2 linked regions of the Adhaeribacter arboris genome follow. The protein of the gene in region 2 interacts with the protein of the main gene of each other region in a pairwise test. Links are inferred from orthologs where the notes say so. Each region holds a gene or a part of one and is shown on either strand. Other genes may lie near its edges.

Region 1 (11,609 bases), 1.1 Mb from region 2 along the record:
ATGTTGCTCTTTAATTAAATATAAATTACTCTATATTTAATTAGTCAGTAATTAGGTAAGATTTTTGTCAAAAGTAGGATATTGCATAATTTTATAGATAATATAGTAAGCCTAACTTCAAAATTACCTGGATAATAAAAAGAATGTTATAGGATTATTCGAATTTGACTAGAATTTTAAAAAATATGCTTATTACCTTTAAGGCAGAAAATATGTAATAGTACTACTCACTAATTTTTAAAGTAGTTTTATACTTTTAAGCTTATTAGCCAAGTTATATTATACAAGGAGTTAGTAAATATGAGTTAATTACGATTTATTTTTTTAAGGAAAAACTATTCACTAATTAAAAGATAACTAACCAACATATAAAAGGTAAATTTTAAATGTTGGTGAAATTATACTTATAAACAGTTTGAATGCTTATATGAAATCTATACTTAAAGTGTTGTTGTTAGGAAGTTTAATGATAGTAAGTCGGTTAAATAAACATAACTGGCAGTTAACCCCTCAACCAGTTGAAGTAATTATTCCGGCAACTTACCCAATGAGCGGGAATGAATTAACTAAAACGGTAAATACCCCCATTCAGCAGCTTTATATTAGTCAACGATAATTTCTTTTAACTTATTCTACTCCAATTTACCGTGTTGGCCTGCAACGATTGAATATGCTGTCGTATATTCTCATGTTCCCGCAAGACTAACTCCGGATCAATGGCTAATATATCCTGGGCTGCTGCCCTGGATTCCTGTAATATTTTAGCATCTTTCGCCAAATCAGCAATTAATAAATCTAATACGCCACTTTGCTGAGTGCCCATTAAATCTCCGGGACCACGTAGTTTTAAATCTATATCGGCAATTTCAAAACCATTGTTGGTGCGCACCATAGTTTCTAAACGTACTTTACTGTCTTTACTTAGTTTATAGCTGGTCATCAGAATGCAATAACTTTGCTCGGCTCCTCGGCCTACACGTCCGCGTAATTGATGCAATTGCGATAAACCAAACCGTTCGGCACTTTCAATAATCATGACCGAGGCATTGGGTACATTTACACCCACTTCAATAACCGTAGTGGCTACCATAATCTGGGTTTCATTTTTTACGAAGCGTTGCATTTCAAAGTCCTTATCCTGCGGCTTCATTTTACCGTGTACCATACTAATCCGGTATTCCGGGAAAGCCCGTTTTACGCTTTCGTATCCATCCATCAAATCTTTATAATCCATGGTTTCGGATTCTTCGATGAGCGGATAAACAATATATACCTGACGGCCTAATTTTATTTGTTCGCGCAGGAAGCCAAATACCCGTAGCCGGTGCGCATCGTAGCGGTGCACCGTAATAATTTCTTTCCGGCCGGCCGGTAATTCATCAATCACGGATACATCTAAATCGCCGTACAAGGTCATGGCCAAGGTACGCGGAATGGGGGTAGCAGTCATAACCAATACGTGGGGTATCATGCGTGGATTTTTCTGCCAGAGTTTGGAGCGCTGTGCTACCCCGAACCGGTGTTGTTCATCAATGATGCAAAGTCCCAGGTTCTGAAACTGTACCACGTCTTCGAGTAAAGCATGCGTACCTACTATCATTTGCATTTCGCCGGATTGCAGTTGTTCGTGCAAAATTCTGCGATCGCTTTGTTTAGTAGAGCCCGTAAGTTTGCCCATGAGAATCCCTAATTTATCGGCGTATTGCTTTAAACCTACGTAATGCTGGTCGGCTAAAATTTCGGTAGGCGCCATTAAACAGGCCTGTGCCCCGTTATCGTGCGCGATAAGCATTGCGATAAAGGCCACAATGGTTTTTCCGCTACCTACATCGCCCTGCAGGAGCCGGTTCATTTGTTTTCCGGCGCCTAAATCTTTGTATATTTCCTTAATTACCCTTTTCTGGGCATTAGTTAAATCAAAAGCTAAATGATTATTATAAAACTCGGTAAGCGTAGGTACTTGTTTAAATACCTGACCTTTTAACTCGGCTTTACGAACTGTTTTTTGCCGCAGCAATTTAAGTTGTACATAAAATAACTCTTCAAACTTAAGACGGAAGCGGGCCGCCGTAAGCTTTTCGGTGGATACCGGAAAATGGATATTCTGTAAAGCATCTAATTTCGAAATCATCCGGTATCGGTCCAGCAGATGAAAAGGTAAGGTTTCTTTTACTTGCGGCTGGGCTAGCTTTAACAATTCGGCCATCATTCGGTTAATAGCCTTGCTATCGATGCGATGATTTTTAAGTTTTTCGGTGGTATTATAAACTGGCTGCAGAAAACTTTGGTCGGCTTTTATTTCGGTTACAGCTTCTATTTCTGGGTGGGCCATATTCAGGCGGCTGTTAAAAAGTGTAGGCTTACCAAAAATGATGTACTCCAAGCCTTTTTGCAGGTGAGTATGCATCCATTTTACGCCTTTAAACCAAACTAATTCCAGTTTACCGGTCTCATCTTGTATTATCACCGACAAGCGTTGTTTACGACCTTCGCCTAATAATTCTTTCGACTTTATAAAGCCTTTTACCTGTACAAAGGGTAAGCCTTCCTCGAGATCTGCAATTTGGTAGAACTGGGTGCGATCGAGATAGCGAAATGGGTAATGCTGAATAAGGTCGCCGTAAGTAAAAATATTAAGTTCTGTTTGTAACAAAGCCGCTCTTTGCGGTCCAATTCCCTTCAGAAACTCAATTTTTGTACGGAAAAAGTTAGACACTTTTGAGAGTTAAGAGTTATGAGTTAAAAGTTATGAGTTGGGTAAAAATCTAATTAAGGAAAAGGTTGAATGTCCTTCTGTTTCACCTATTATTCCATTCGCAAATATAACTTATAACTCATAACTTTAAACTCACTTCCTCCACTCCAAAGTATTAAGCATATGGACGATATCTTTTTTGATGTATTCGATTACGGGAGCTAGGGAATCGTTGGCGGTAGCGGTACGGAAATACAAGGCGCCCCGGAAAAAACGCTCAGTAGAATCAGTTACGTAAAACTGAAACTGACTGGGTACTTCGCCGCTTAATTCAAATAAATTGGCCGTTTTACCTTTAGGCGTTTTTATAACTGCTTCCGTAATGCCTTCGGCCTTTATCTGGTGCTTAGAGGTAAGACGACGGGCGTCTTCTATGAGGGCATTAAAGGTTTTTTGGTTGTGATTTATAGTGCGGTACGTAAGCTGCACGTTGGCATTAAACCGGGGGTAATACACGTTTAACCAATGCGGCTCCGCCAGGCGCGACGAATCAGGACGAATTTTACTGTACACCGAATACTCGAAAAAATAGGGATGTTTTTCGGTGAGCGGTTGGTACTTTGGAACCGGTAAATCAATGCGGTTATAGCCTTTGGGTTTAGGAGTAAACTCTTCGGAACACGAATAAAACAAGAATGAGCCCAGACATAGCAGTAGAATAGGCTGCTTAAGCCACCGATGAAATATTTTCTTTGCTCTCTCCCACATATACTTTTACTAGTTTTACATGCTTATTATCAGCCGATTCTATTACAAACTTAAATTTATCAAATTCAGTATCTTCGCCAGCCAGCGGAATTTTGGAAAACAACTCAATCATTAAACCTCCAATGGATTCGTTTTTGCCCCTTACTGGTTCAAAAACATCAGTAGAACTACCAATAATCCGGCAGAAATCGGCGAGAGAAGTTTTCCCTTCAAAGATATAAGTGTTTTCGTCGATCTGCGAATAAACAATTTCGTCTTCTTCGTCGAATTCATCTTTTATATCCCCGACAACTTCTTCAATTACATCTTCAAAAGTAAGCAAACCTGACGTGCCACCGTATTCATCTACTACAATAGCCATATGAACGTGCCGCTCCTGAAAATCTTTCAGCAAATCATCTACTTTTTTAATTTCCGGTACAAAGTAAGGGGGCCGGATTAAGGTTTGCCAGACAAAATCAGGTTCTGCGTCTAAATGAGGAAGTAAATCTTTTACGTACAAAATGCCTTCTATCTGATCAATGCTGCCATTATAAACCGGTATCCGGGAATATTCATACTGGTTGATTAAGGATAGAATTTCGTCGAGCTTCTGCGTAATGTCAAAAGCAACAATATCCATCCGGGAACGCATAATTTGTTTTACCGTGAGGGAGCCAAAGTTAATAATGCCTTTTAATAATTCTTTTTCTTCGTGCGTAGTTTCGGAGGTGCTGGCCTCTTCAATAGCTTGTTGCAGCTCTTCTATAATTTGCGTCGTGGGCCGATTACGGTACCGGTTCTCTATAGTCTGCGTGAAATATAAAAGCATAGAAATAAGCGGATAGAGTAATTTTTCGGCGGTATTTATTGCTCCAACCATTCGCTGGGCCGTGGTTAATTTTTTCTGGTTGGCGTATGCTTTAGGTAACACTTCTCCAAAAAAAACAATTGCTAAAGTAAATAGCATTACAAAACCTAATAACATGCCCGTGGAAATAGCAGGCAAAACGGTTACTTCCCAAAAAAGATGCAAACTGATAATAACAATACTTAAATTAATACTAGTATTGAGCACCAACAAGGTGGTAAGCAGCCGACGCGGGTTTTCCAGTAGAACAGGTATAAGCTGCAAGGAACGTTTCGGACTTTGCCGGCAAAGTAGCAGGTCGCTTTCGGATAAGGAGAAAAAGGCAACCTCAGCTCCTGAAACCAGAGCTGAGGCCGTTAACAATAAAATAATACTAATAAAAGTAAGGTACGGCAAAAGGCCCGAAAAATCGGAAAGGTATAAAAGTAAGGAGAGTGTAGTAAAACTCTTACTCTCAGGGTCGCCGCCCGAATCAATATTTTCCAAAATAAAACTATTTAGTGGAACATCGGGTTAGAAGGGCAAGTCATCGGGTTCGCCCTCGAAAGCCGGCGCTTCGGAACGCCCACCTGCATTAGAACTAGCCGTTTCCGGATTGCCATTATTGGCTCCGGCATCGGTGCGGCCACCTAACATAGTTAGGTTATCGGCTACAATTTCGGTAGTATAACGCTGAATCCCTTCTTTATCCTGGTAACTGTTGGTTCTGATTTTTCCTTCAATGTAAACAGATTGGCCTTTTTTTAAGTATTTCTCGGCTACCTCGGCCAAGTTGCGCCAAACCACAATGTTGTGCCATTCGGTACGTTCTTGTTTCTGGCCGTTTTTATCTTTAAAGCTTTCGGAAGTAGCAATCGGGAAACGAGCTACTGCTAAGCCACCTTCCAGATGCCGTACTTCCGGGTCTTTGCCCAAATTACCTACTAAAATTACTTTGTTTACACTTGCCATAGTAAATTCGGTTACGTTTATAAAAATAAAGTTAAGATTAAAAATAATTAAAATCCGGTATCCTGCAAATATTGACTGATAAGTACCGCTTTGGGTAATTGTTCAATTTCCTCCCGAGAATAAGCGGCTAAACCCGTTGCTTGCAGGTTTTCTTCCTTTAAACGGAAATTTAATTCAATAAGATAAAATTTGGCCACTATTTTCTGATGGCTTAAAGTACGTTTGTACGTTTTGGTAGGTTCCATAATAAATTCATAAGTAATAGACGGATCTAAATTAGCTAATTCTTGCTGGATAGTTTCCCGGGATACCGAGACTTCTCCTTCTGGTAATAGATAAAAATCGTAGAGTCCTTGCCAAATATCGTTCTGGGTGCGTTTTTTAAGATAATACATTTGCTGGTGCCGGAATACTAAGTAATGAAAATAACGCAGGCGACTAACTTTATTTTTAACTTTATGCGGTAAAGCCTCCACCAGACCATGTTGGAAAGCATAGCAAGCGTGCTGGAGAGGACAAAATAAACAATCAGGCATGAATGGCGTGCATTGAATAGCTCCAAATTCCATAATGGCTTGATTAAACGTGTCCGGATGATCGACCGGAATGAGGGAATCGGCGAGTATTTGAAAGGCCTTCTTTCCTGCCAGACTGGCAATATTTTCGGCCAGACCAAAAACCCGGGCCAAAACCCGGAAAACGTTACCATCCACTACGGCTACTTTTTCTTTAAAAGCAAAGGAGGCAATAGCCGCCGCCGTGTACGGGCCAATTCCTTTTAATTGTAATAATCCATTATAAGTAGTAGGAAATATTCCGTTGCATTCTTTCGTTATGTAGATGGCCGTTTGGTGCATGTTACGGGCCCGGGAATAATACCCCAGACCTTGCCAATGGCGGAGTACTTCATCGGAGGGAGCAGCTGCCAGATCCTGAACAGTAGGGTAAGCAGAGATAAAATCCAAGTAGTAAGGTAAGCCTTGTTTTACCCGGGTTTGTTGTAAAATTACTTCGGATAACCAAATCGCGTACGGATCTTTGGTTTCGCGCCAAGGCAAAGAACGTTGGTGCCGGTAATACCAATTTAGTAAAGTAGCGGCAAATTGAACAGGAGTAGAAAGTACCATTCTGGTATTATTTGACTTAAAAATAGTATGCAGAGTAACAATTTATAGGCATAAAATGATTTTTTGAGTAAATAGTTTTTACTTATCGAAAAGTGGGAGTACCTTTGTGCCCCGATTTAAAGCTAAGTAATAGACGGAGTTAACTTTAAAACAGATTAATTTTATTTAATTATTTTTTTAACTAACAAACTAATTTTACCACAGTGACTAAAGCAGAAGTAATATCAGAGATTGCAGAGAAGACAGGTATTGAGAAAACGGATGTAGCAGCTACCGTTGAAGCATTCTTCAAGGTAGTTAAAGATTCTATGTCAAATGGCAACAATATCTATGTGAGAGGATTCGGTAGCTTTGTCAATAAAAAGAGAGCAAAGAAAGTAGCCCGGAACATTTCTAAAAATACGGCTATTATTATTGATGAGCACTTTATTCCTTCCTTTAAACCTTCTAAAACATTTATTCAGAAAATAAAGAACAGCAAAAAGCTGAACGTAGCCACTATTTCTCAATAAATGGTAATATACATCCTATCTTATTTGTATCATAATAATTCGTAATAGCTTCTGAAAACGATCCGGCTTCAAATTTTAGTAGTACTAGCAGCAGTTTTGCTCGCTATCGGTATGTTTTTTCTGCCCAGAGTTATTATAAACAAAGATAAGCAAGGTGCCCTATCTAAATCAGGTGCGGCCCGCGATAAGGGAACCGCACCTGCTAAGGGGGAAGAAAGCCATGAAGGGCATGCCCATGCTCCCGGTGAAGGACATGATGCGGAGGAGATGGCCCACGTGGAAGCGACTCCGCAACAACTAGGTGAATTAAGTCTTCTTCGTCGTCAGTATAACCTGGAGAAAAATAGTTTGGCGCGCTTGAAACTTGCTAATCAGTTAGGGGAAAAGTACGCAGCAATCAGCAAGTTTGATAGTGCGGGTTACTTTTATGAGCAGGTAGCGGTGGCTCGCCCCGGTGAAACTGCTTACCAAAAAGCGGCCGATCAGTACTTTGAAGCTTTCAGCTTTGCCGCTACCGAAGACCGCTCGAAGGTATTAGGAGAAAAAGCCCGGAGTCTGTACGAAAAAGTATTGCAAAATAATCCGGCAAACCTGGACGCTAAAACCAATATTGCCATGACTTACATTGCCAGTGAGTCGCCGATGCAAGGAATTACCCTGTTACGGGAAGTAATTGCCACCGATCCAAACAACGAAAAAGCTTTGTTTAATTTGGGTATATTATCTATTCAATCTACGCAGTACGATAAAGCGATTGAGCGATTTGAAAAGTTGGTAAGTCTTAATCCCAAGCATGTGCAAGGTAATTTTTACCTGGGAGTAGCCCTGGCCGAAGCTGGTAAAAAACAAGAAGCGAAGGCTGCTTTAAAAAAAGCAAAAACTCTTAGCGATGACCCCGGATTTCAGGCTTCCGTAGATAATGAGTTGAGTAAATTGAAGTAATGGTATTTAGTTAAATTACTAAACTATTACTTTTGGTAAATAAAAAATCAAAAATTTTAATCCATTAAATTAAAAAATTATGCCTTGCGGTAAAAAAAGAAAAAGACACAAAATCTCTACCCACAAAAGAAAGAAACGTCTCAGAAAGAACAGACATAAGAAAAAATAACAGCTTGTTGTTTTTTTGCAGGCCCACGTTGCAGCGCGCAACCGTGGGTTTTGGTATTTTAGTTAACACCTAATCCTTAAAATAGTGAGTAATGAATTAATTATCAATTCTACTCAGGATGGGGAACGAATCGCGCTCCTACAAGATAAAAGACTGGTTGAATATCATTTTGAACGCAATGATACCAACTACACCGTAGGAGATATTTTTTTGGGCACCGTAAAAAAAGTGATGCCCGGACTGAATGCTGCTTTTATTGATATTGGATACGAGAAAGATGCTTTTCTCCATTATCACGACTTAGGTATTAATTTCCGGTCGCTGAGTAAATTCGTAAAAGTAGCACAGACGCAAAAAAACGCTACGGCTCGTTTAAGCCAGTATAAATTTGAACCGGAAATTGATAAGCTCGGAAAAATCAACGACGTGTTGAAAAAAGGGCAGCAATTACTGGTGCAGATAGTTAAAGAACCTATTTCTACTAAAGGGCCGCGACTTTCGTGTGAGTTGTCGTTGGCCGGACGGTATCTGGTGTTAGTTCCGTTTTCGAATACAGTAAGTGTATCAAAGAAAATTGTGAGCAAAGAGGAACGCCAGCGACTAAAACGGTTGATTATGTCCATTAAACCCGAAAATTTCGGGGTAATTATCCGGACAGTTGCCGAAGGTCGCGATGTAGCAGAACTGGATAAAGATCTGCGGAGCATGGTAGCCAACTGGGAAGAAGGATTTAATGTACTGCGTACAGCCAAAGAGCGCGATAAAGTTCTCGGCGAACTAGGAAGATCGTCGTCCATCCTGCGGGATATTTTAAACGAAAGTTTCGACAGCATAGTGGTAGATAGTGCCAAGCTGTACGAAGAGACCCGAAATTATATTGAAAAAATAGCACCGGATAAAGCCCGGATTTTAAAGCACTATTCAGGTAAAGTAAAAACCTTTGAGCAGTTCGGCATTGAAAAACAGCTAAAATCGCTGTTTGGTAAAACGGTAAGTATACCAGGTGGCGGTTACCTGGTAATAGAACACACCGAAGCGTTGCACGTAATCGACGTGAACAGCGGTAATAAATCGAACACTGAAACGGATCAGGAAGCCACCGCTTTAAATGTAAACCTGACCGCTGCCCGCGAAGTAGTGCGTCAACTGCGGCTCCGCGATTTGGGGGGCATAATTGTTACCGATTTCATCGACATGAAATCGGCGGAAAACCGCCAGAAAGTGTTTGATGTAGTAAAAGAAGAGATGAAAAGAGACCGTTCTAAATCAACGGTTTTGCCTATCTCAAAGTTTGGGTTAATGCAGATTACCCGCCAGCGCGTACGTCCGGAACAAAATATTGTAACCGGCGAAGTTTGCCCGACTTGTAACGGCACTGGTAAAATATCGGCCAGCATTTTGGTGACGGACGAAATCGAAAATACCATTGATGATTTACTAACGAACCAGAATCAGAAGAACATTACACTTTTCGTGCATCCGTTTTTATACGCGTATTACACCAAAGGCCTGATTTCGAAGCAATTGAAGTGGTTTTTCCATTATTATAAATGGATAGGAGTAATGAAAGATACTTCCCTTGGTTTAACGGAATATAAAATTATGGATGAACGAAACGAAGAAATTGAAGTACACTCCAGCGCCGTAGAGGTAAACAGTGTACAAGATAAGTTTGAAGCTGTAGACGAAGTAGTTTAATGAGCCCCCATTACTAATAAAAAATAAAACCCGCCGTTAAATAAACGGCGGGTTTTTTAATGGGGTCTAGTTATGAATATAAAATGAATTTAGATAAGATGAATATTCTTAAAACTTAACGCCTAAGTCGAGGGAAAAAACATTATTCCGAAGTTCTATCTTATCATTCTTACTTTCATAATAATCATCAATGCTGGCTAATCCTCGATGGTACGATATACCGCCGAACAATTTAGTAGTTTCTCCTACTTGGTATTCCAAGCCAGTTCCCAAAATAACATCGGCATCCAGTACGTTAAATCGCTTAGAATACTTTTCATTATTATTGGTTTGATCTAATTTTTCACCGTTCACTTTTGCTCCCATCCGCGGATTTAATGAAAAACCAGTTTGGAAAAAGATGCGCATATCCGGAGCTACTTCATTAGTAAATAGTTTTACTGTTAATGGGATTTCTAAGTATTGCAGCGAAATTTCGTCTGTGATGCGGCCATTATTACTTCCAGGTGTAATCAAAGAAGTAGGATAAGAAACGGTACCGCCTTTACCAGTAAAAGATAAGCCAGTGGAAAAAGCTGCATTTTCGGTAAAATATAAATCGGCTATTACCCCAAATCCAAAACGGAGATTGGCTCCTTCTTTTTCAAAATTTACTTCTGAAGGAGCAATGATACGACTGCCTGAGATATTTGGTGTAATTTTAATGCCTAATTCTAAATCCTGGGCGAAAGCAGTAGACGTAAAAGCCAATAAGAAGCAGATAAAGGTAATTTTTTTCATAGTTGTAAATTAAGTAAACGGATTAAAAGCCTATTAGTATAATAGTTTAGTTTTGTAGCAAATGTATTTAATAAAACGAAGCCAAATATTTGTTTTTCTTTCCTTGTTGTTAGCATTCAGCTGCCAGAAAAAATCCTGCGAGATGGATCCCAGAATTGCTGCCATTAACCTTAATCTGCCAATACAACGCCTGGAAAAAGACTTATACGCCAGTAAATCAAAAGAAGATGTGCAACGCTTTTTACAAACAAACCCTGTATTCGATCGCAAGTACCTGCAAGTTGATCCTAACCGTTTAGATGACAACTTTATAAACTCACTTTACGGGCTGGTTACCAATCCACAATTAAATAAGTTTGTGACGGAGACTGAGCAAACTTTTGGTAATCTGGAGACCCAACAGCGCGACTTGGTAACGGCATTTAAGCACATTAAGTATTATTACCCAAAAACAAATTTACCACGGGTCCAAACTTTTATTTCGGGTTTACTCGGGCCGGATTTAGTAGTGAGCGATAGTTTAATTGTTTTAGGATTGGATTACTTTGTAGGAGATAAGGGCAGTTATCGACCTAAACAACCCCAGTATATTTTATACCGGTACAAACCTCAAAATTTAATTCCGGCGGTAATGCTGCAGCAATCGGCTAAATTTAATTCTACGGATTTAGAAGATAAGCGCATGATGGCACAAATGATTTATTACGGAAAGTCGTATTATTTTACGCAACAGGTTCTGCCTTGCACTCCCGATTCAACCTTAATTGGTTTCTCCGATCAGCAAATAGCCGATATACGGTACAACGAAGGTAAAATTTGGGCGCATTTAGTAGAGAAGAATTTGCTCTTTGAAACCAATCACTTTAAAACCGGCAAATACCTGGAAGAGCGCCCCACCGTACCGGAAATTGATGCCAAATGCCCCGGTCGGATTGGCCGGTGGGTAGGCTGGCAAATTGTGCGGAAATACATGGAAGAAAATCCGACTGTTACCTTGCCGCAGCTCATGGCGGAAAAAGACGCGCAGAAAATTTTTAATAATTCGCATTATAAACCAAAACGCCGGAGTTAAAACAAATTGTTGAACTTATCTAAAAGGAGGTAGAAAGGGCTAGAT
Region 2 (11,807 bases):
CCGCCCGAATGCCTGAATTTTGATTTGGTAATTTTTGACGAAGCCAGCCAGGTGAAACCGGTAGATGCCTTTGGAGCCATCTTGCGCGCCAAACAAGTAGTGGTAGTAGGCGATAGTAAACAAATGCCGCCCACCAGCTTTTTCGATTCGCTGGTAAACGAAGAAGAAGCCGACGAAGAAAATATCACGACGGATGTTGAAAGTATTCTGGGATTATTTGCCGCCCAGGGTGCGCCGCAACGCATGTTACGCTGGCATTACCGCAGCCGCCACGAATCACTGATTGCGGTATCCAACCAAGAATTTTACGAAAATCGATTGGTTATTTTCCCAAGCCCGGATGCCGGCCGAAAAGAAATTGGATTAATCTACCGCCATCTGCCACAAACCTTTTATGACCGCGGCAAAACCCGCACCAATCCGCAGGAAGCCGAAACAGTAGCGCAAGCTATTATGCAGCACGCCCGTACCCAACCCGAATTAACTTTGGGTGTGGCTGCCTTTAGTATGGCGCAAATGCAGGCTATCATTAATCAACTGGAAATTTTACGCAAAGCTGACCCAGGAGCCGAGCCATTTTTTCAAGCGCATCCTAACGAACCTTTTTTTGTAAAAAATCTCGAAAACGTACAAGGAGATGAGCGCGATGTTATTTTTGTTAGTACTGGTTACGGCCGAACCGCCGAGGGTAATTTAGCCATGAACTTTGGTCCGTTAAACGGTACGGGCGGCGAACGGCGCTTAAACGTACTCATTACCCGGGCTCGGCTGCGCTGCGAAATATTTACGAACTTATCGCCCGACGATATTGATTTAAGCCGTACCTCTTCGCGCGGGGTGCAAGCCTTCAAAACTTTTTTAACTTACGCGAAGAATGGGCATTTATCCACCGGGGAAACAACCATTAATCCAGAAGTTCAGGCGGCACCTTTTGAAGAAGTCGTTTACCAAGCTCTTACCAACTTAGGGTATCAATTAAAGCCAAAAGTAGGTTCCGCGGGATTTCACGTAGATTTTGCCGTGGTAGACCCGCAGCAACCTGGCCATTATGCATTAGGGATTGAATGCGATGGCGCTACGTACTACAGTGCCCGTTCCGCCCGAGACCGGGATAGATTGCGCCAATCGGTGCTGCAAAGTTTAGGCTGGAATTTATACCACGTCTGGAGTACGGATTGGTTCCGGAACCCCGAAGCCGAACTAAAAAGATTGGTTTCAGCAATAGAACAAGCTCTAGGTAACGATTCTATACCTAAATCAAATGGAGCGGTAGTTAAAAGGAAATCAGAAGAACCCGTTATTACCCGGCACACGGCAACTACACAGGAACCAAACACTGGATTGCCGCCTTACCAGGTTGCCAACCTTACCATAAAATTAGGTATTCAGGAGCTGGCAGAGGTTTCGGTAACGAAGCTGGCCGATTGGGTTTGGCAAGTAGTCCAGGTGGAAAGTCCCGTACATATTACTGAAGTTACCCGTCGTATTGCCGAAGCAGTGAATCTTACAAAAGTTGGACCCCGCGTAAAAACTGCTATAGAACGAGCCATTGATTACGGCATTCAGCAAGGTGTAATGCGGCGGGAAAAAGATTTTCTTTGGTTACCCAACATGGCGCAGCCTCCTTTACGCGATAGGAGCCAATTACCTGCCTCCGTGAGAGATATCGATTTAATATCACCAGCAGAAATTAAATTGTTTATCCAAAAAACAGTAACGGAATCTTACGGTCTTACTTCCGATGAAGTAGCTCCTGCCACCGCAAAATTAATGGGCTTTTCGCGGGTTACGGACGATATCCGGGAGCAAATAGATTTAATGGTTGAAGAACTTTTACAAGCAGGAGTTTTTACGCAACAGGAAGGACATATTGTACGCCCTCGGCGCTGAAAACTTTACATTAAATATCCCCAATTTTTATAAATCTGATAAATGACTTCCGGAAATATAGTAATCATTGCTTATGAACTAGTATTTTTGAAGTTCATACAGGAACAGAATCAGATTACTAAAATATAATTCGCTTTTCGGAAACACATGTTAACAGTAGAAAAAATTGGCGGCACTAGTATGAGTGCGCTGGATAAAGTTTTAGAAAATATCATATACCATGGCCGCACCGGTGACCAATTATATAACCGGGTATTTGTGGTTTCGGCCTTTGCCGGGGTTACTAATTTGCTCCTCGAAAACAAAAAAACCGGTGCACCAGGCGTTTACCACCACATTGTAGGTCACAAAGATTTTCACCAATCGTTATACCAGGTAACCGAAGAGTTGCAGCAAATTAATAAAAGCTACGAGTATTTAGGCTTAGATGTAGAAGCAGCTAATAAATTCGTCCGGCAACGGTTGCACGAGGCTCAGCTATTTCTCGAAAATCTGGTAAATGTTTTGGCCTCCGGCTACGTAAGCTCCGAAAGCATTTTACAAGCCGCCCGCGAAATTTTAGCTTCTATCGGCGAAGCGCATGCCGCCTTTAATTTTGTCAATATTCTGCAAAACCAGGGTTTAAATGCCACCTTAGTAGATTTAAGCGGTTTCCACGACCACGAACCGTACACCATTGACCAGCGCATCGCGCATTCTTTAAAAGGCATTGACTTTGAAAAAACTATTACCGTAGTTACCGGCTACACCAAAGGCACCGAAGGCATTATGCGGGAGTTTGATAGGGGTTATTCCGAAGTAACTTTTTGCAAAGTAGCCGTTGCTTTAAAGCCAAAGGAAGCTATTATTCACAAAGAATATCACCTCTCTTCTGCCGATCCTGCTTTGGTAGGCCTGGAAAATTGCGTACCCGTAGTAAATACCAATTACGACGTAGCCGACCAACTAGCAGACGTAGGCATGGAAGCCATTCACCCGAAAGCCAGCAAACCTTTGGAAATAAATGGCATTAATTTGCGCATTAAAAATACCTTTGAGCCAGACCATCCTGGTACTTTAATTACCCGCGATTATGTGTGGCCAAACAAGCGCGTAGAAGTAATTACCGGCACGAACAAAGTAATTATTCTGGATATCTACGACCCGTTAATGGTAGGTACGGTAGGTTCGGACTTTGCTGTTATGCAGGAGTTCCACAAATTTAATATCAGCTACATTTTTAAGGCTACCAGCGCCAACAGTATTTCCATGGTTATCTGGGAAAAAGATTATAAACCAGAATTGGTGCAAGCGCTGGAAGCACAGTTTCAGGAGGTAACCGTTGAGAAAGTAGCCATTGTGTGCATGATTGGTTCTAATATCGACCAACCGGGTGTTCTGGCGAAGGCCGCCGGATCTCTCGCGGAGCACAATATAAATATTAAAAGCGCCGGCTTCTCCCTCCGGAAAGTAAACGTGCAATTTGTAGTAGCCCGTGAAGATTTTAAAGCCGCAGTAGTAGCGCTGAATAAAACTATGTTTTTCTAATCGAAAATAATCGATATCAAATAAGAAAAAGAATAGAAATAAATTAAAGAATTTTGTCCTTTTAGGAGGAAACTATTGAACAACGTAGCCTAATAGTTTCCTCCTAAAAGGATTTGAAGAAAGAGTTTTCTGCTTTAAACTAATTCAAAAGAAAACAGAATATTCATTATAATCTTTACACCGGATCTACATCTACTACTACCCGGATATTGCGGAAGTCTTTGTTTATTTTAACCTGGTTGATAGCTTCGGCGATGAGTAGCTTGGCAGCTTTCAGGCTGGTGTGTTCCCGGTCTAATTTTATATGAATTTCGCTTAAATAGTAATTGCGAATTTTGAAAATATAAGGTACTTCCGGACCAAGTACTTGGTTTTTAGGCAAACGATCGATGAATTCTTTGGTAAGTACGGCTGCTGCTTGCTCATTAATCTTTTCATCGATGTGTTTCACGGTAATTTTAATTACGCGCATAAAGGGCGGGAAATTAAATTTGCGGCGTTCCTGAATTTCAAATTCGTATAAAGCCTGGTAATCGTTCTCGATTACTTTCTGAAATATGGCCTGCGAAGGGTTGCCCGTCTGAATAATTACTAAGCCTTTTTTGCCTTTGCGGCCCGCCCGGCCACTTACCTGCACAAACATTTGGTAAGCCCGCTCGTGCGCCCGGTAATCCGGATAATTAATGATACTGTCCGCGTTGATAATCCCCACTAAACTTACATTTTCGAAGTCCAGGCCTTTGGTTACCATTTGCGTGCCTACCAGTACATTCGTATTATTGGCCTCGAAATCGGCAATGATTTGTTGGTAGCTGTTTTTACTGCGCGTAGTATCTAAATCCATCCGCTGGATATTGGCTTCGGGTAATAGCAGCTTTAGCTCGTCTTCAATTTTTTCGGTCCCAAATCCTACGGTTTTAATCATGGTGGAGCCGCAGGCCGGGCAATCATGGGGCATGGATTCGTGGTAACCGCAGTAATGGCAGCGCAATTCGCGATTGTATTTATGATAGGAGAGGCTTACCGCGCAGTTTTTACACTTCGGAATCCAGTCGCAGTCGTGGCAGTTAATGTAAGGGGCGTAACCCCGCCGGTTCTGAAATAAAATTACTTGTTCCTGCTTTTTTAATTTTTGCTCAATTTCATGTAACAACTTCTGCGAAAAATGGCTGTGCATGTTTTTCTTCTGGCTTTCCCGACGAGTGTCTACCAATTCTATTTCGGGTAAACCCGCTTCGCCAAAACGTTTGTTCATGGTTACTAAGCCCCAACGACCTGTTTTAGCGTTATAATAGGTCTCTACGGCGGGTGTAGCCGATCCTAATAAAGTTTTGCACCTGTGGTAGGTAGCCAGCATGAGCGCTACTTCGCGGGCATTGTAGCGAGGAGCCGGTTCGTATTGCTTGTATGACGATTCGTGTTCTTCGTCCACAATAATCAGCGACAAGTTATGAAAAGGTAGAAATATAGCCGAGCGCACGCCAATTACCACTGAAAAACGGCCCGACAAAATACCGTTCCAAACTTCTACCCGTTCGTTATCGGAAAATTTAGAATGATACACTCCTAAACGATTACCAAAAACTTTGATGAGGCGCGTTACAATTTGGGCGGTAAGGGCAATTTCAGGTAGTAAATACAAAACTTGGCCGCCACCTTCCAACGCTTTTTTTATCAAATCAATGTAAACTTCGGTTTTACCACTACCCGTAATGCCGTGCAATAAAACAATATCCTTACTGTCAAATAAATCTAATATTTCGTCGCGGGCAGCTATTTGATGGGCGGATAAGTTAAAGGCGGGTAATGGTTTATTATCATCCACCGGAAACCGGGAAACAATAGTTTCGAACTGTTCCATAATGCCTTTTTTGATTAAAGCATTAATAGATGAAAGCGATAAATGCGGATTAGAAGTAAGAGTATTTTTTTCGATGCCTTTTTCGTTCAGGTGCACATTCTGGTGGACGGGTACCTTCTGCAAATACTGCAGAACCACATCGAGTTGTTTCGGCCGGATTGCCAGTTGGCTCATGAGTTCTTCCAGTAATTCGGCTTCGTGGATGAAATGCGGCGATAAGCGCAGTTTCTTAACTACCTTCGGGGTGTATTTATCGGCTATTTCTTCAAAAATAATAATAACCTCTTTTTGGATTAGTGATTTTATTATTTTATGAAAATGGTTGATCTGCAATAAATTTCCCACTTCGGTAAAAGTGAGGGTTTTATTCTGGCCTAAGGCAAAGACTATTTTTTCTTCGGCGGTAGATAAGGGGTATACCGGGTATTCCGGATTAAACTGCGGGTGCAATTGTATCCGGGACTCACTGCTTAGTTTTAAGGCTGAAGGCAAAGCTGCGTTTATTACTTCGCCAATAGTGCACATGTAATACTCGGCAATCCAATTAAATATTTTAAGCTGAGGCGTAGTTACCACCGGAGTTTCGTCGATAATTTCCAGAATGTATTTGGCCTGGTAGCCAGACGGGGGATTCTCGTGTACATCGGCTACAATGCAACTCAAAATCTTCTTGGCTCCAAACTGCACAATCACGCGAGTTCCCACGAAGATATCATCGTTCATGTCGTAGGGCACCCGGTAGGTATATAGTTTGGGTAAAGGCAAAGGCAAAATTACGTCGGCAAATAAAGTTATTCGCTCCGTAGCTTGTTCCGACGATTGAAATAATAATGGTTGGCTCAACAGTACTCCCGTTTTTAATCGCTGAAGAGTTTTCAGCTATCGCAAAGGTCGCAAGAACCCGAATCTTTCCCAAATAGTTGAGAGGTTGGAAAGAAGGTTTAAAAGTTGGGAAGTGGAAAAGTTGGAAAGTTGATTTGCAGGCTATTGGTTAAACATTGCTATTTGCCATAAGTTCGACTTTTAGCGTAAATTAACTTATTCATTATTTCAGAGGGGCTTTTATAATCAGAACGTTCCCGCTCGTTATACTAATTTGCTAGTATATAAATAATTAGGAATCTTTTTAAGGTACATCAGTTTGCCCGGCCAAAGGCCTCCCAGATAGTTGGAACAAGCGAGGACGCTGACGCCAACTATTTCTATATATTTCAACTTTTCAACCTTCTAACTTTTCAACCTTTCAACTAAACTTCATTAATCTTATCTAATTGTTCCAGCGCTTCGGTTACCGTATGTACCGGTAATTGGCAAGTTTTATTAAAGCAAACGTAGATGGTGGTTTCCTCGCCAATGGCTATTCGGTCGGAGAGTAAGGGTAAATCGCTTTCAATTTCCGTGCCCGCGAAAATGGCATTGGGAAAGTAAAAATCGGCGAAAGAATTGCGGAAACTTTGTGCTTCCGGTCCCACAATTGCTATTTCGGCGGTAGGTTTTAGTTTGGCATAATACACATTTGCCCAATTAGCTAAATGACTTGGTTGTTTTACCAATAACTGTTTTATTTGGCTTAACATCGCTTCCGATATTTCGAAGTATTTGGGCTGATCGAAATACAGGCTTAAAAAATGCAGGTTACTGGCCATTACGGAGTTGGAAGCCGGAATAACATTGTCCAGGATTTCTTTTTTGCGGGCAATTAATTTTTCGCCTTCTTTATCGGTATAGAAAAATAAATTTTCGTTTTCGTCGAAAAAGTTGCCAAGCGTGTATTTAGTCAATTGATGGGCTTCATTTAGCCAATTTTCGTCGAAGGTAATTTCGTATAGCCGGATAAAAGCTTGAATGAGCAAAGCGTAATCTTCTAAAAAAGCATTAATGCTGGCTTTCCCGTTTTTATAATTACGAAACAGCTTTGGTCCGTTTTTTACCCTTTGGCGCAGGAAATTCGCGTTTTTCAAAGCTAGTTCCCGGAATTTTTCTTCTTGAAAAACATAATACGCATCCGCTAAACCTTTCAGCATTAAAGCGTTCCAAGCGGTTAGAATTTTGTCGTCGAGGCCGGGACGAACTCTTTGGGAGCGAGCCCGCATTACCTTTGCCTTCCAGCCCTTAACTAATTCTTTTAAAATAGGAATTTCTAACTGGTGTTCTGCCGCAAACGCTTCATCCGTTTGCCGGCGGTGCAAAATGTTTTGGTTATGTTCCCAATTACCTTCGGCGTGTACGTTGTAGTAAGTAGAAAATAAAGGTTCTTCGGCTCCAATAATCTCTTGGAGTTCTTCTTTCGTAAATACGTAAAACTTACCTTCTTCGCCTTCGCTATCGGCATCCAGGGAAGAGAAAAAACCGCCTTCCGGACTTATAAGTTCGCGTTCTACGAAAGAAATGGTTTCGTACACTACTTCTTTGTACAAAGAATTTTTGGTTATCTGGTACGCTTCGGCATATAAGCTAATTAGTTGGCCATTGTCGTACAACATTTTTTCGAAGTGCGGAACCAACCATTCGTTATCCACGGAGTAACGAGCAAAACCACCCCCAGCCTGGTCGTAAATTCCGCCGAAAGCCATTTCGCGAAGTGTTAGATTTACGTGCTCCAGGGCGGCGGTTTGATTGGCGTATTGGTAATACCGTAATAAGAACAAATAATTCACCGGCATTGGAAATTTAGGCGCCTGACCCATGCCACCCCGTTCTTTCTCGAAACGAAGACTAAAATTGTGATAGAGCAACCGAAAATCTTGATCAGTAAACTCAGCATTTACTTCTTGAATGCCGTATTTTTGTAAATCGGATATGTTGAGGTGCTGCGCAAACTGTTCGGCCGATTGATTTAGTTCTTCCCGGTTTTCGTTGTAAGCTTTGCCGATATTTTGTAATAATTGAGCCCAGTGCTGGGGGGGAAATAAGTGCCCCCATAAAACGGTTTTGCTTCTGAATTTAAGAATACATTTAACGGCCAGCCCCCTTGTACACCCATAGCATGCACGGCATCCATGTAAATCTGGTCTACATCCGGGCGTTCTTCCCGGTCTACTTTTATGCAAACAAAATGCTTGTTCATGAGCTGCGCAATGCTTTCGTTCTCAAATGATTGATGTTCCATAACGTGGCACCAATGACAAGCGGCATAACCAATACTCACGATAATAGGCTTTTGCTCCTCCCGGGCTTTTCGCAAAGCTTCTTCGCCCCACGGATGCCAATTCACCGGATTATAAGCGTGCTGGAGCAAATAGGGGCTGGACTCATTCAGCAGCCGGTTAGCTTTTTTCATAATCTAAAAACTTTACTCAAGTTAAAAGTAAGATTTTACCTGTGCTAAGCATACGTAAAATCTTGCTTTTAACCCGTAATTAATTGCTTTTTTAAAGCTGAAATTTCCGATTGGCAATCAACTTTAGCTTGTAGTTCTTCTAATTGACTTAATACTTTTTTTAAGAATTGCTGATGAGAAATAGATTCTGAATGAAATGGTTTATGGGCCAAGGCTTGCCGGATTTTATCCCATTTTTCTGTAAAGTGCTGAAAATCTTCGTTGAAATATGCTGATTTAAACTTTTCCCAGATGTAATCTTCCGCTACTTCCGAGGGGTGAATCATATCCGGTTTATAAAATCGGTAATCCCGTAAATCATCTAAAAGTAATTCGTAAGCTGGAAAATAAGCTACTGCCGCATATTGCGTTTTTAATTCCTGGCAAACCACCCTTAGAATAGATTTACTAACGCTGTTTCCTTCTAAAGTTTCTTTCAGGTGACGTACCGGGCTGACGGTCAAAATTACCCGGGCGTTTGGATTTGTTTGTTGCAAACTTTTGTAAAAAGTATTAAAAGCGGATAAAATTTCTGGAATGGTTAGCAAATGCTTCTGGAATTGAACTTGCGGTATTTTATGACAATTAGCTACCAGTTTGTTGCTGGCCCGATGAATATAACCTATGGCTGTACCAAAAGTTAAAATAATAGTATCTGTATTTTGTAAGAAAGCCTGACTTTGACTTAGGGTTTCCTGAAGCCGGGTTAAAAGTTCAGCGCGCGAGTGCGAAGCAAAAGTAGAATGAAAATCATACGCCAACCACAAATCTTCGCGTTGCACTAATTCGCCGGTAAATTCCGGTTGTGGCTGTAACGAAGCTTGTAATAAGTTAAAAAGAGAAACCGGATTGAAAATGGTACCAAAAGGATTAACTAATGAAGGCACTTTATACTGCTGTAATTTCTGACCCATTACTTCGGCAAAACAAGAACCCGCCGTGAAAACGTGCGTTTGTAACGAAAGCTGTCGGCTTTGAAGGGAAACAGAAAGTTCCGTGCGGAAAGCAGTAGGCATCTGGGTAAAATAAGTAAGTTGAATATATTTGATTAATGCATGTAAAAATAAATAGAAGTTCTAATATGAGATAGTGGATGAAGATATAAGAACTCCTGTCTATTTCGTCAGTAGCAGATTATTGTTGTAAAATTTCTTTTACAATGTTTTTTAGATAAAGCTTAGTATAGATTTAATGCATAAAAAAAGTCCTGCCGAATTTTTCCGCAGGACTTTTTTATAGGATAATAGTTTCGCTTATTCAGCTACCACGTTAAAACGTACGGTATGTTTTACTTCTTTGTGCAAAGCAATAGAAGCGGTGTACTCACCAGCTGCTTTTACTTCCTGATCAAAAGAAATTTTCTTACGATCTACTTCAATTCCTTTCGCCCGTAAAGCTTCTGATAATTGAGTAGTAGTAACCGCACCAAAAATTTTACCGCTTTCACCCACCTTCGCGCGTAAATCAAAAACCTGATCACCGATTTGATCGGCAATTGACTGAGCATCTAATTTAATTTTTTCAGCTTTATGTGATGCTTGACGGATATTTTCCGCTACAATCTTTTTGTTGGTTTTATCAGCCATTACTGCAATTCCTTGCGGAATCAGGTAATTGCGGCCGTAACCAGGTTTTACTTCTACAATATCGTTCTTAAAGCCTAAGCCTTTTACGTCGTCTTTTAATATAACTTCCATTTCTCTCAGGCCTCCTTATTTTAACGAATCAGTTACGTAAGGTAAAATAGCCAAATGACGGGCACGGGCAACCGCTTGGGCTACCCGACGCTGAAATTTAAGGCTAGTACCGGTAATACGACGCGGTAACACTTTACCTTGCTCGTTTACAAATTTTAATAAAAAGTTGCCGTCTTTGTAATCAATATACTGAATACCGTTTTTCTTAAACCGGCAGTATTTTTTGCGGGTATCCTGCTTGTGGATTTTTTCGTTAACTAAACTCATGATGCTTGGGCCTCCTTCTCTCTTTTAGCAGCTTTCTGCTGATTCATTTCTCCGTTACGCCGACGCTCGTTGTACGAGACAGCGTGTTTGTCTAAAACCGTAGTTAAAAACCGAACTACTTTTTCATCCCGCCGGTAAGCAATTTCCAACTGATCTACAATTGCAGAAGGTCCTTGGAACTCAATCAGGATATAAAAACCAGTTGATTTTTTCTGAATCGGATAAGCCAATTTGCGTAGCCCCCAGTTTTCTTCATGAATAATGTCGGCGCTATTTTCCTTAAGCACCTGTCTGAACTTCTCGACCGTTTCTTGCACCTGCGCTTCGTTGAGCAACGGAGTCAGGATAAAGACCGTTTCGTAATTTTTTAATACCATTTGGCTTAAAATTTTTAAATTTTGTTTAAGGGCGCAAATATAAGAATAAATCTTTTATTAACAAGTAGATAACTTCTCTAAAATTTACTGACTTGTATGAAACAATAGGAGGGAAGAAAGCAATTATTGGCCAATGTAGGGAGGCATAAAGTTTTAAATAACATTATAATATTTATTTAACAATATTGATATTGAGTTTACTGAGATAAAACAGCAAAGCCGTGTCTAGCATCTTAGTACATGTATCTACTTGCTTAACTTGTTTAAGCAAACTTAGAATATATGTTAGGGTAAATAGTCTTACTTATTTTATTTGTTTATGGCAGAAGAAATGCAGAATGGTTTTTATGCAACGTAAATTATTTAGTAATAGAGGCTATCATTGCTAATAAAATAAACCCTCCGATAAAAAAACAGTATTATCTATATAAGTGCAAGTTCGACATATTTAGTATCCCGGATCTAATACAATTGATTTAGTTAATTTGCTAAAAAATAATAATTTTTGCTAATAAGATGAACAAAAAATGCTAGGGTTAGGTTAAAATAATAGGTTTATATACTAAAAATTATGGCAAATACATAACAAAAATGATTATAAACGTGAAATGGAAACAGAATGTGTAGTTACAAATGCTGTTTTTATTTTACTTGACTCTCCTGCAAATGGCTAAATATTTTTAAAATAAAATGTTTAATTCCTGCATATTTTATAATTTAAAAATATTCTAAATTAAGAAGTAAATTAGCCTTTACCTATTGGTATTCAATTGATTAAATAACTACAAATAAAGCGGGGTGTACAAGGTCCAAAAATCTAGATTATTATGTTTGAATAATAGAATTCGCATAGTAGATTTGTGCCCGTA

Evidence for each region.
Region 1: the proteins of priA (region 2) and AHMF7605_RS22285 interact in binary tests that used the Escherichia coli proteins (3 or more experiments, as listed by UniProt). The link is inferred for Adhaeribacter arboris from one-to-one orthologs.

The regions. Positions count from the first base shown.
Region 1 is NZ_PYFT01000001.1:5,483,676-5,495,284, forward strand. The notes cover bases 3,546-6,486. They hold AHMF7605_RS22285 (single-stranded DNA-binding protein), read right to left. Parts: upstream 5,265-6,486; coding sequence 4,827-5,264; downstream 3,546-4,826. Other genes in these bases: gldE (gliding motility-associated protein GldE), read right to left, coding at 3,546-4,799; mutY (A/G-specific adenine glycosylase), read right to left, coding at 5,312-6,391. Outside these bases: AHMF7605_RS29525 (hypothetical protein), read left to right, coding at 428-616; ATP-dependent DNA helicase RecG, read right to left, coding at 623-2,716; gliding motility lipoprotein GldD, read right to left, coding at 2,849-3,463; more of gldE, read right to left, coding at 3,423-3,545; AHMF7605_RS22295 (HU family DNA-binding protein), read left to right, coding at 6,595-6,903; AHMF7605_RS22300 (tetratricopeptide repeat protein), read left to right, coding at 7,015-7,845; AHMF7605_RS22305 (Rne/Rng family ribonuclease), read left to right, coding at 8,099-9,712; AHMF7605_RS22310 (porin family protein), read right to left, coding at 9,821-10,492; gliding motility lipoprotein GldB, read left to right, coding at 10,554-11,564. UniProt on the Escherichia coli protein: Plays an important role in DNA replication, recombination and repair. Binds to ssDNA and to an array of partner proteins to recruit them to their sites of action during DNA metabolism. Acts as a sliding platform that migrates on DNA via reptation.
Region 2 is NZ_PYFT01000001.1:6,567,477-6,579,283, forward strand. Bases 3,358-6,496 are described here. They hold priA (replication restart helicase PriA), read right to left. Parts: upstream 6,122-6,496; coding sequence 3,593-6,121; downstream 3,358-3,592. Other genes in these bases: AHMF7605_RS26585 (aspartate kinase), read left to right, coding at 3,358-3,417. In the rest of the region: AHMF7605_RS26580 (DUF3320 domain-containing protein), read left to right, coding at 1-1,890; more of AHMF7605_RS26585, read left to right, coding at 2,038-3,357; AHMF7605_RS26595 (thioredoxin domain-containing protein), read right to left, coding at 6,526-8,013; AHMF7605_RS31010 (thioredoxin domain-containing protein), read right to left, coding at 8,115-8,558; AHMF7605_RS26600 (GSCFA domain-containing protein), read right to left, coding at 8,627-9,613; rplI (50S ribosomal protein L9), read right to left, coding at 9,851-10,294; rpsR (30S ribosomal protein S18), read right to left, coding at 10,310-10,561; rpsF (30S ribosomal protein S6), read right to left, coding at 10,558-10,938.